One region of the Paenibacillus sp. URB8-2 genome, then DNA from elsewhere that is predicted to be linked to it. Evidence: riboswitches for the same ligand, from Rfam matches in the RefSeq annotation. Region 1 holds a riboswitch; the other holds the start of a gene.
What was found. A riboswitch is a leader RNA that binds a small molecule or an ion and turns the genes downstream of it on or off. The one in region 1 is predicted to bind cyclic di-GMP.
Positions count from the first base shown of each region.

Region 2: linked by a shared signal. The riboswitch ahead of PUR_RS01855 (anti-repressor SinI family protein) and the one ahead of PUR_RS05345 (glycosyl hydrolase) in region 1 are both predicted to bind cyclic di-GMP.

Region 1 is NZ_AP023239.1:1,146,896-1,151,316, reverse strand. Features, by position in the region: gene PUR_RS05350 (glycosyl hydrolase) at 1-773, opposite strand, end outside; gene PUR_RS05345 (glycosyl hydrolase) at 973-2,871, opposite strand; cyclic di-GMP riboswitch class I at 2,884-2,967, opposite strand; gene PUR_RS05340 (sugar phosphate nucleotidyltransferase) at 3,117-4,421, opposite strand, start outside.
Region 2 is NZ_AP023239.1:392,188-396,608, forward strand. Features, by position in the region: gene PUR_RS01850 (2-oxoglutarate dehydrogenase E1 component) at 1-1,043, opposite strand, end outside; cyclic di-GMP riboswitch class I at 1,586-1,675, shown strand; gene PUR_RS01855 (anti-repressor SinI family protein) at 1,702-1,854, shown strand; gene PUR_RS01860 (helix-turn-helix domain-containing protein) at 2,042-2,386, opposite strand; gene PUR_RS01865 (aldo/keto reductase) at 2,553-3,530, opposite strand; gene PUR_RS01870 (hypothetical protein) at 3,581-3,814, opposite strand; gene PUR_RS01875 (bifunctional diguanylate cyclase/phosphohydrolase) at 3,822-4,421, opposite strand, start outside.

The DNA of each region.
Region 1 (4,421 bases):
CCCGGATAATAGGATGCGTAGGCGTCGGCATACCCGTTGGGTGCATTCGGATTCCATACCCAGAGCAGATTGTTTAATTTATGTTTACCCACAAATCGGTCATACATAATATCCCAAAGCGCCGAAAAATTATTTTTCTTTCCCCACCAGAACCAGTCGCCGTTCATTTCATGGTAAGGTCTCCACAAAACGGGGACTCCGGCGCTCTGCAACTGCTTCAAATACACAGCGGTCCGATCCAGATCGGCAATCAGGCTATTATACTGGTCCGTGCCGGGAGTAACATAGGCGTCGAACTCGCTTTGGCTCAGACTCATGGAGACATTGGACCAGGCCGGAGAGGTGCCGGGAAGATTTTCATGAAAGGTCATGGCTACGATCCCGCCGCTTTTGTGCCAGTTGATGGCGCTTTGCACAACCGCATTCCGCTGACGGTCGATCGTGCCCTGCGACTGGCCGTTGATGGCTCCAAGCTCGTAACCGTGAAGCACGGCATATTTGCCGGTAGCCTTCTCGAGCTTGTTATTGAATTCATCCGGGCTTTCCAGATAATCGTGCTGGCCGGATATCAGGCTCTTGCCGCTTAAGCCCGCCAGGTAACCGAGCAGATCCCGCGCCTCCGCCGAAGCCGACGGATTGACGGGAACGGACGGCGTCTGAATTACAGACTTGGGCAGGGTTTCGGAGTTGATCCAGGGCAGCAGGGACATGATCAGAATCAAAGGTACAACTGTAACGAACAACCGATACTTGGAGGATTTGTTCAAATTCATCTTCCTTTCTTAAGCCTGGATTGCCGCCGGAGAAGCCGTCTTCCCAAATGAGGGAAAGACGGTAATTCCCCAAATGGGGCTTATAGCTTAGAAGCCCTGCTGTAAAAAGCAGGGCCTGGCAAGGCTTAAATGAACAGAATGCAATTGTAATATGGATAAGTACCGGCGGTCACCCGCGAGGACTGCCGTAAAAGATATATCAAAGAGAATCGGAAAGGTAAAACGCGCTGGCAGGAACGGTTTCCTTGATCTGGCTGCTGCTTTCCCACATCAGACGGGCTTTGGCGCTTCCCGTATTATCGTAATATTCAACTTTAATGTCGTACAGTTTCCCGGCTTCCAGGTCGATTCTTCCCTTCCGCTCTACTCCGTACTGAGAGGACCAGCTGGTAATGACGGCAACTCCGTTGACCCATACTTTAATCCCATCATCCGAGCTTGTATAGAAGGAATAATTCTCGCTGTAAAGAGGCTTGATTTTGCCGCTCCAACGGACGGAGAAACGGTCGGGACCGACTGTACTGTCCGGCGTTCCTGATCCCCAGTTGAAATCGATAGCCGATTCTTCCCGCACCAGTGCAGGCGTTCCGGAAAGCTGCACGTTGGCAAAATATTCGCCCAGAAGACCGTTGCGGGGCTGTGGCGCAGTCTGGTCAGAGTCTTCCGGCAGCGTCGAGTTTCCTGTGCCCGAACCTTCGCCTGTCAGCTGATTTGTTGGCGTCGGCGCGGGTGTTGGTGTCGGCGCGGGTGTTGGGCTAGGCGACGGTGTTGGCGTCGGAGTTGGGCTCGGCGTCGGCGTCGGAGTTGGGCTCGGCGTCGGCGTCGGACTTGGCGTCGGTGTCGGGCTCGGCGTCGGACTTGGCGTCGGTGTCGGGCTCGGCGTCGGACTTGGTGTTGGCGTCGGTGTCGGACTTGGCGTCGGACTTGGTGTTGGCGTCGGTGTCGGACTTGGCGACGGCGTCGGTGTCGGGCTTGGCGACGGTGTTGGCGTCGGACTCGGCGTTGCGCTTGGCGATGGGCTTGGCAACAGCGTTGGCACCGTATACGAAGCCATAGCCGTAATAATCTCATCGCGGGTTAACGTAAATCCGTTGTTCAGAAAGCTCTTGATTGTAGTCGTACTGTTGTTATCGTAAAGCATTTTGCCCCAAGTCATCATAAAGACCCATTTGCTCTGCGATTTGGGCAGCATTGCAGGATCGGGCATTTCGCCATTCTCGCCAATGGCAATCGGCTTGCCGGCAGCCAAACTGAGCAGGTCGTCATAATAACTCTGTCTGAAATCCTTGTTGTAAATGTCCGCCGCCAGAATATCCACTTTATCCGCTCCGGGATAAGACTTGACGTAAGGATCGGCCCAGCTGTTCGGAGCATTCGGGCTCCACACCCACAACAGGTTGTTCAGATTATGAACATTGACAAAACGGTCATACATAATATTCCAGAGGTCGGTGAAATTGCTCTTCTGGCCCCACCAGAACCAGCCCCCGTTCATTTCGTGATAAGGCCGCCACAGAACGGGCACTCCCGCATCGCGCAGGGTTTTCAGCGATACCGCCACTTTGTCGAGTTCAGTAATCAAACTTTGGTACTGCGTAGTTCCAGGCGTAACATACTTGTCGAAATCGGCTTGGGACAGCGACTTCTGCACATTGGCCCAAGTGTAGGTCGTTCCGGGTAGATTCTCGTGAAACGTCATGGCGACGATGCCGCCGGCCTTGTGCCATTTGATTGCGCTGCTCACGACATTTTGCCGGAGCCATGTTACGGCGCCGTCCGTTTGGCCGTTGATCGCGCCAAGCTCATATCCGTGGAGAGCCGCATATCTGCCGCTCGTTCCCAGAAGCTTGTTGCTGAATTCGTCCGGGCTTTCCAGGTAATCGTGCTGACCGGTGATGATGCGGGTTCCGGAAATGGAATTCAGGTAACTCAGCAGCTTGACCGCTTCGGGTGAAGCATCCGGGTTGACAGGCGCTGCGGGCGCAGCAGCCGCTGAAACGGTCGATGCACTTCCTCCGCCCAGAAACGGAACAAATGCCAGGAGCAGAGACAGAGATACCAGCATGCAGAACAATCGATACATACGATGAGCTTTCAATTTAATCTTCCTTTCGGTGGCCAGGCTGCCTCTCTGAAATCAAGAGGCCCTGTGGCTTTGCGTCCCTACCTCGCGATAGGTTTGCCTTTGTCGTATTGGAAGGCTTAACCTTCTACCGTACATATCGACGTTATGCAATTATTGATGAAGACTGATTTTCATATTCCTTTAATAAATGAGCCAAAAGACCCGTTTAGTCACCTTCTAATATGGTTAATAAATAGGTTAATAGTCATTCATCCCTTTTAAGAGATAAATTGTTGCAGTTCAATATCCTTCCAATCCAGTGTTATGCGAATATTATCCTCTTCCACCAGCTCCGAGCCGGTCTGTACTTCGATGAATTCCACATCAGTTAAAGCGAGAATGCTGTGCTTCGTTCCTGCCGGTATGCGCACAACGTCGCCCGCTTTTACCTTATGCATTCTCTCGTTAAGGATAATGCTCGCTTCCCCGCTGATGAATGTCCAGATTTCACTGCGTTTGAGATGGTATTGGTAGCTGATGTTTTTTCCTTCGCCGATAAATATCCGCTTGGTCAGCACTTCATTGCTTTCCTCGTATTTCACATAATCGATGACCCGGTAGTGGCCCCAGCGGCGTTCCTCGTACATCGGTCTCTGCTCGGTGCCCTTCAGCACTTCCTTGATGCGCGGGCTTTCCGATTTGTGGGTGACGAGAATGCCGTCGGGACTCGCCGCGATAATCACATCCTGTACACCGATTACCGTAATCGGAATATCAAGCTCGTTGACAAGGCAGCTGGTCGAGGAATCCTCGGTCATAACGCCCCTGCCCATTTGATTGCTCGCCATTTCCTCGGTCAGCGTATTCCAGGTGCCCAAGTCCTTCCAGAACCCGTCATACGGCTGGACGACGATCTTGTCTTCCTGTTCAACCACTTCGTAATCGAAGCTGATGGAAGAGAGCAGCTTGTACTGCTTCTGCAGCTCCTCGTAGGTTAAAGGCAGCCCTTTTTGCTGCAAAATATTAAGCAGATACCCCAGCCGGAAGGCGAACACGCCGCAGTTCCACAAAGCGCCCTGGCCGATCAATTCCTCGGCCCGCAGGCGATCCGGCTTCTCAAGGAAACCGTTCACAGGCATAACCCCGTTCTCCTGGGCTTCACCGCCCGAAGGAATAATGTAGCCGTATTTCTCCGAAGGATGCTCCGGCACGACACCGATCAGCGCCAGGTTCGCGCCGGTGGCGTCAAGCGCCTGCTCCAGCTCTGAAACTGCGCCGAAGAAGGAGCCTTCCACATATGGATCGACCGGCAGAATCGCCACGGTCTCATCCGGCAGAACACCCTCTACCGAATACAGATAGACAGCCGTGAGCGCAATGGCCGGAAAAGTATCGCGGCGCTCGGGCTCAACGATAATCTTGACGTCCCCGCCGAGCTGGCTCTGTATCATTTCCACCTGTCCGCGGCCTGTCGCCAAATACGACGATTCCGCGAGTCCCGCTTCTCCCAGCTGCCGCCATACCCGCTGGACCATCGATTCCGGCTCGCCGAGCGGGCTTTCCAGCACCTTCAGAAACTGTTT
Region 2 (4,421 bases), 750 kb from region 1:
AGCCCCGGAGCACTCCGGTCTTCCTGGGCCGCGCGCGTAAAGCCTTCCACGACCGGGTTGACGAACTCCAGATGGCTCGGATTGTTAGCGAGCGTCAGACGGGCGCGCACGGTCTCGCCTTCGTGCACCGCACGGTCGGCGCCCAGATGGTATTTCACGTCTCCGGTCCAGCCGTAGTTGATGCCCATGGAGCCTTCGGACGGGAACAGCTCCTTGTTCGGAGAGTGATGGAATTCGGAGAAAATAATATCGTAAGGTTTCCCCAAAATATGTGCGAGCACATTCAAACGGCCCCGGTGAGCCATGCCCATCAGGATATGTTCCGCGCCGTCATGCGCGGCCGCCCGGACGATCTCGTCCAGCATCGGAACCAGCACGTCGGTGCCTTCCAGGCTGAACCGTTTCTGGCCGACGAACGTCTTGTGCAGGAAGGTCTCGAAATATTCCACCTCGATCAGCCGGTTCAGCAGAGCTTTGCGCTCCGCCGCCGTCAGCGGGGCGGGGGAGGTAGCCGATTCGGCCTGGTTGTTCAGCCAGCGGAGCTCTCGCTCGTCGTGGACATGGCCGAACTCGTAGGCGATCGTCTTGGTATAAGCTTGGCGCATCCGGTGATAAGCGTCCCAGCCTGTCTGCACATCCTGCGGAGCGTTCTCCCAGATGAGCGAGGCCGGCAGGGCCAGCAAATCCTCGCGCGTAAGTTCATAAGTCTCGGGGTTCAGCCATTTGGCCATGGAATCATGGACTTGCTCCAGCGGGTCGATATCGGCCGCCAGGTGGCCAAAATTGCGGATGTTCGCAATCAGCTTGGAGGCTCTGACCGCTTTTCGGAGCCAGTCGGTATCTCCGGACAGCGAAGGTCCGGGGGTTCTGGCGGCCTCGGATGTCAGCGGAGGGGGGCCATAGATGGCGAAGAGTTCGCGGTAGTGGGCTTCGACGGAAGAAGGATCTCCGGCGAACTGTTCGTATTTTTCCTGGATGTAACCCAGATTGGGACCGTAATACCTGCTCCAAACGGATTCGTTGTAGGACTCATTGGCTGACATAAAAACATCCTCCTAACGGTTAAACTCCAAAGGGCGCCGAAAGACAGCCGGCTTAAGGAGCTGCAATGATTACGTTTTCATTCTATAACAATGCTAGCCGATTATAAAGTTATTGCTTCATCCTATTGTGCTACTTTCAATATATGTAATCAATTCAACCTTTCGTCCAATCCGTTCGAAAAAAGGCATGATTAATAATGCTTGTCTTCTCTTTGCCGCTCAGACCGAACAGGAGGCGATAAATTCTGATTATCGGGCCTAAATAACTATATAAATAATTTTTGACATTCGAAAAATATGATTAGGGGACTTGAAAAACGGGTATGTGTAATCTATAGTCCTTATATACTACACACTTCCAAGGTCATACATAAATGAAAGCGGTTGCTATATTTGGATCATTATTTCATCCCGGTTTGATTTTCCCTTCCGCGCAATTTATAAGATTTCCAATATTCGACACACTTTTGGCCAAGTCTTTTGTATAATATCCTTGCAACCTCAATACAATGAAGATCGGAACAAGATCCTTAAAACAAGGGTCCAGTAAAAGGTAAACTTGCTGAAAGGCAAGGGCACAAAGTCTCGGGTCTAAGGTGATCTTTAGAAGCTACGACGGCCGGACTGCCTGGGGACAAAAATCTTAGGAGGAGATTTTTTGGATAAGTCCAACCAGGGGAACATCGGAGAACTGCAGACGGTAGATCTTGATATGGAATGGGTATATTTGCTTCTGAAAGCAAAGAAGCAAGGGATTCATGCGGATGAAATTCGTCGGTTCTTCAATGACAGGACACTGAAGGCTATGTAGGGGAAGGTTCTGAAGACATTATTAAATCATAGTGAGAGAGGCCATGGCGGCGCGGCGTCATGGCCTCTTTATGTCAATATAAGAATTTTCAAGCTTCGAGCCTGCAATTCTTATATTTCTACGAGAAACGTAGTTGCGTCCTGCAGGGACGCCGTCAGGCGTTTCTTCTTGTGAATAAATTGTGGTTTTATTGTTCCTTTTGATCAAGCCGCCACTTCTGGTAATCCAGAAACTCCTTGAACTCGCGTTTGCTGACACCCGAGGACATAGCCTCCTGCACCAGCTTGAACCATTCCGAATCGAGCGGTTCCTCCTGCGTATCGGAAAGCTCTCCATAGAGAAGAATGTGAACGGGAACGTCCAGAGCTTCGGCAATTTTTTCGATGAATTGGATAGAGGGGTTGGATTGGATGTTGCGTTCAACATTGCTTAAGTACGATTTGGCCACATCCGCCTTGCCTGCGAGTTCGGATAAGGATAACCCCTTCTCGAGGCGGAGCTGCTGAATGTGCTGTCCTATGTTATCTGGCACGACGAGTTACGCCCCCCTCCTTGCTTTTTTGTACTAGTATAGCAAACGTCCGCAGACATGGCAAAACCGGCATTTTCCAGATTTGTACGAGAAATCCGAAAGCTGCCGGCCGACTAACCGTTAATTTATAAAATGATGATTCCCGCGTCGCTGCGCCCGCGAAGGGTCAAGGCAAACGCACACCCCGGGAACTGACATACAGGTCATACCATTCTTTGCGGGTAAGCGTAAGCTTGTCCGCGCCTTCGCAGGCAGCGATGCGCTTCGGATTTACCGTTCCGATGACAGGCTGAATCGCGGCAGGATGCGTCATCAGCCAGGAAAGGACGACAGCCTCGGGAGTTGTCCCTTTTTCCTCGGCCAGCGTTTGGACAAGGCGGGCGGTGCTGCGGACCGTTTCCGGTTCTCCATCCCCGAGCGGACGTCCGCTGTATTTGCCTTGGGCGAGCGGTCCCCAGGCCTGAAGCTGGATATTCTCCAGCCTGCAGTGCTCAATCGTCCCTTCGGGCATGCCGTGGGCTTTCCAGGCCTCCTGGTTCACGCTCACGACCGAATCGAGCCAAAAGATTTTCTCAAGGCTCATTTCCAGCTGATTGACGACAAATGGCTCGTCACTGTACGCCTGAAGCAGCTTGATCTGCCCTTCGCTCATATTGGATACGCCGAAATGCCGCACCTTGCCGGACTCCTTCAGAAGGCGGAGGGCTTCACCGACCTCTTCGGGGTCCATCAGCGGATCGGGCCGGTGCAGCAGCAAAATATCAAGATACTCGGCACCGAGACGCGACAGAATACCATCCACACTGCTCAGGATATGGCTCTTGGAAAAATCGAACACATTGGAGCTTTCGCCCGGTTCCGCCAGCTTGATACCGCACTTCGATTGAAGAATGATACTCTCGCGCAGCTCCGGGCGTTCTTTAAGAACGGTGCCGAATACCTTCTCCGCTTTGCCGCGGGTATAAATATCGGCGTGGTCAAACATATTGATGCCGATAGAGAGCGCCGCTTCGACAGCTTCATGTCCTTCCTTGATCAGCTCTTCGGTAATCGGCTCGCGGTCCCAGCCTCCGCCAAGGCCCATACAGCCCAGGACCAGCCGGCTTGCGGGGATTCCGCGTTTGTTTAGTGGCAACGTTTTCAATACGATCCCTCCGTCATTGTGATTGATGACATCAAGGATATTGTACAACTTTAAAAGCCGGTATGGTACTTTTTATCACTGGAGGAGCAGTGCTTGGTGACTTCTTTATCCTGCTCCTCATGTTTCTCCAATTTCAAATCCTGGGCGGGAATCGGGTCGGAATGCAGCTCGTCCTCATGGAGGTCGAACAGACTCGGATTGTCCGCCCGGTACTGCTTGGGATGATCCCGCCGGTGGCCTTTCAGGCCTTTTTGTGCGCCGGAGACTGCGGTGAATGCATACATCCAAGCGCTATACCGCCGCCTCTTTGGTGCGAAGTTGTCTGGACTCAATGTAGCTGATAAAAAACTCCGTAAGCTCCGGATCGAACTGGCTGCCCGCGCAGGCTTTAAGCTCGACAATCGCTTCTTCGACGGATTTGGTCGGCTGGTAGGGCCGTTCCGTTGTCATGGCGTCGAAGGAATCGATAATGGTCAGCATCCGGCACAGCTTTGGAATTTCCTCGCCTTTGAAACCATGGGGATAACCCTTGCCGTCGTATCTTTCGTGGTGCAGCTCGATATAGGCGGACAAATCCTTGAACTTGTCGTTGGTCATCGCCATCTGCTTGCCCCAGGTGACATGCCATTTCACCATTTCCCACTCCTCGGGCGTAAGCTTCTCCTTTTTATTCAGAATGCTCCAAGGAATTTCCAGCTTGCCGATATCGTGAATCAGCGCACCCAGCGTGAACTGGCGCTTGGAGAGGCTGTCCAGCTGCAGCAGCTCGCTGATGTCCATGGCGTAGCGGAATACCCGCTTGGAATGCTTGAAGGTCTCCATGTCCTTGTACATGAACAGGTTTAGCTGCTGCTCGATATCCCGCACGTCCTGGCTGAAATCGATATCCTG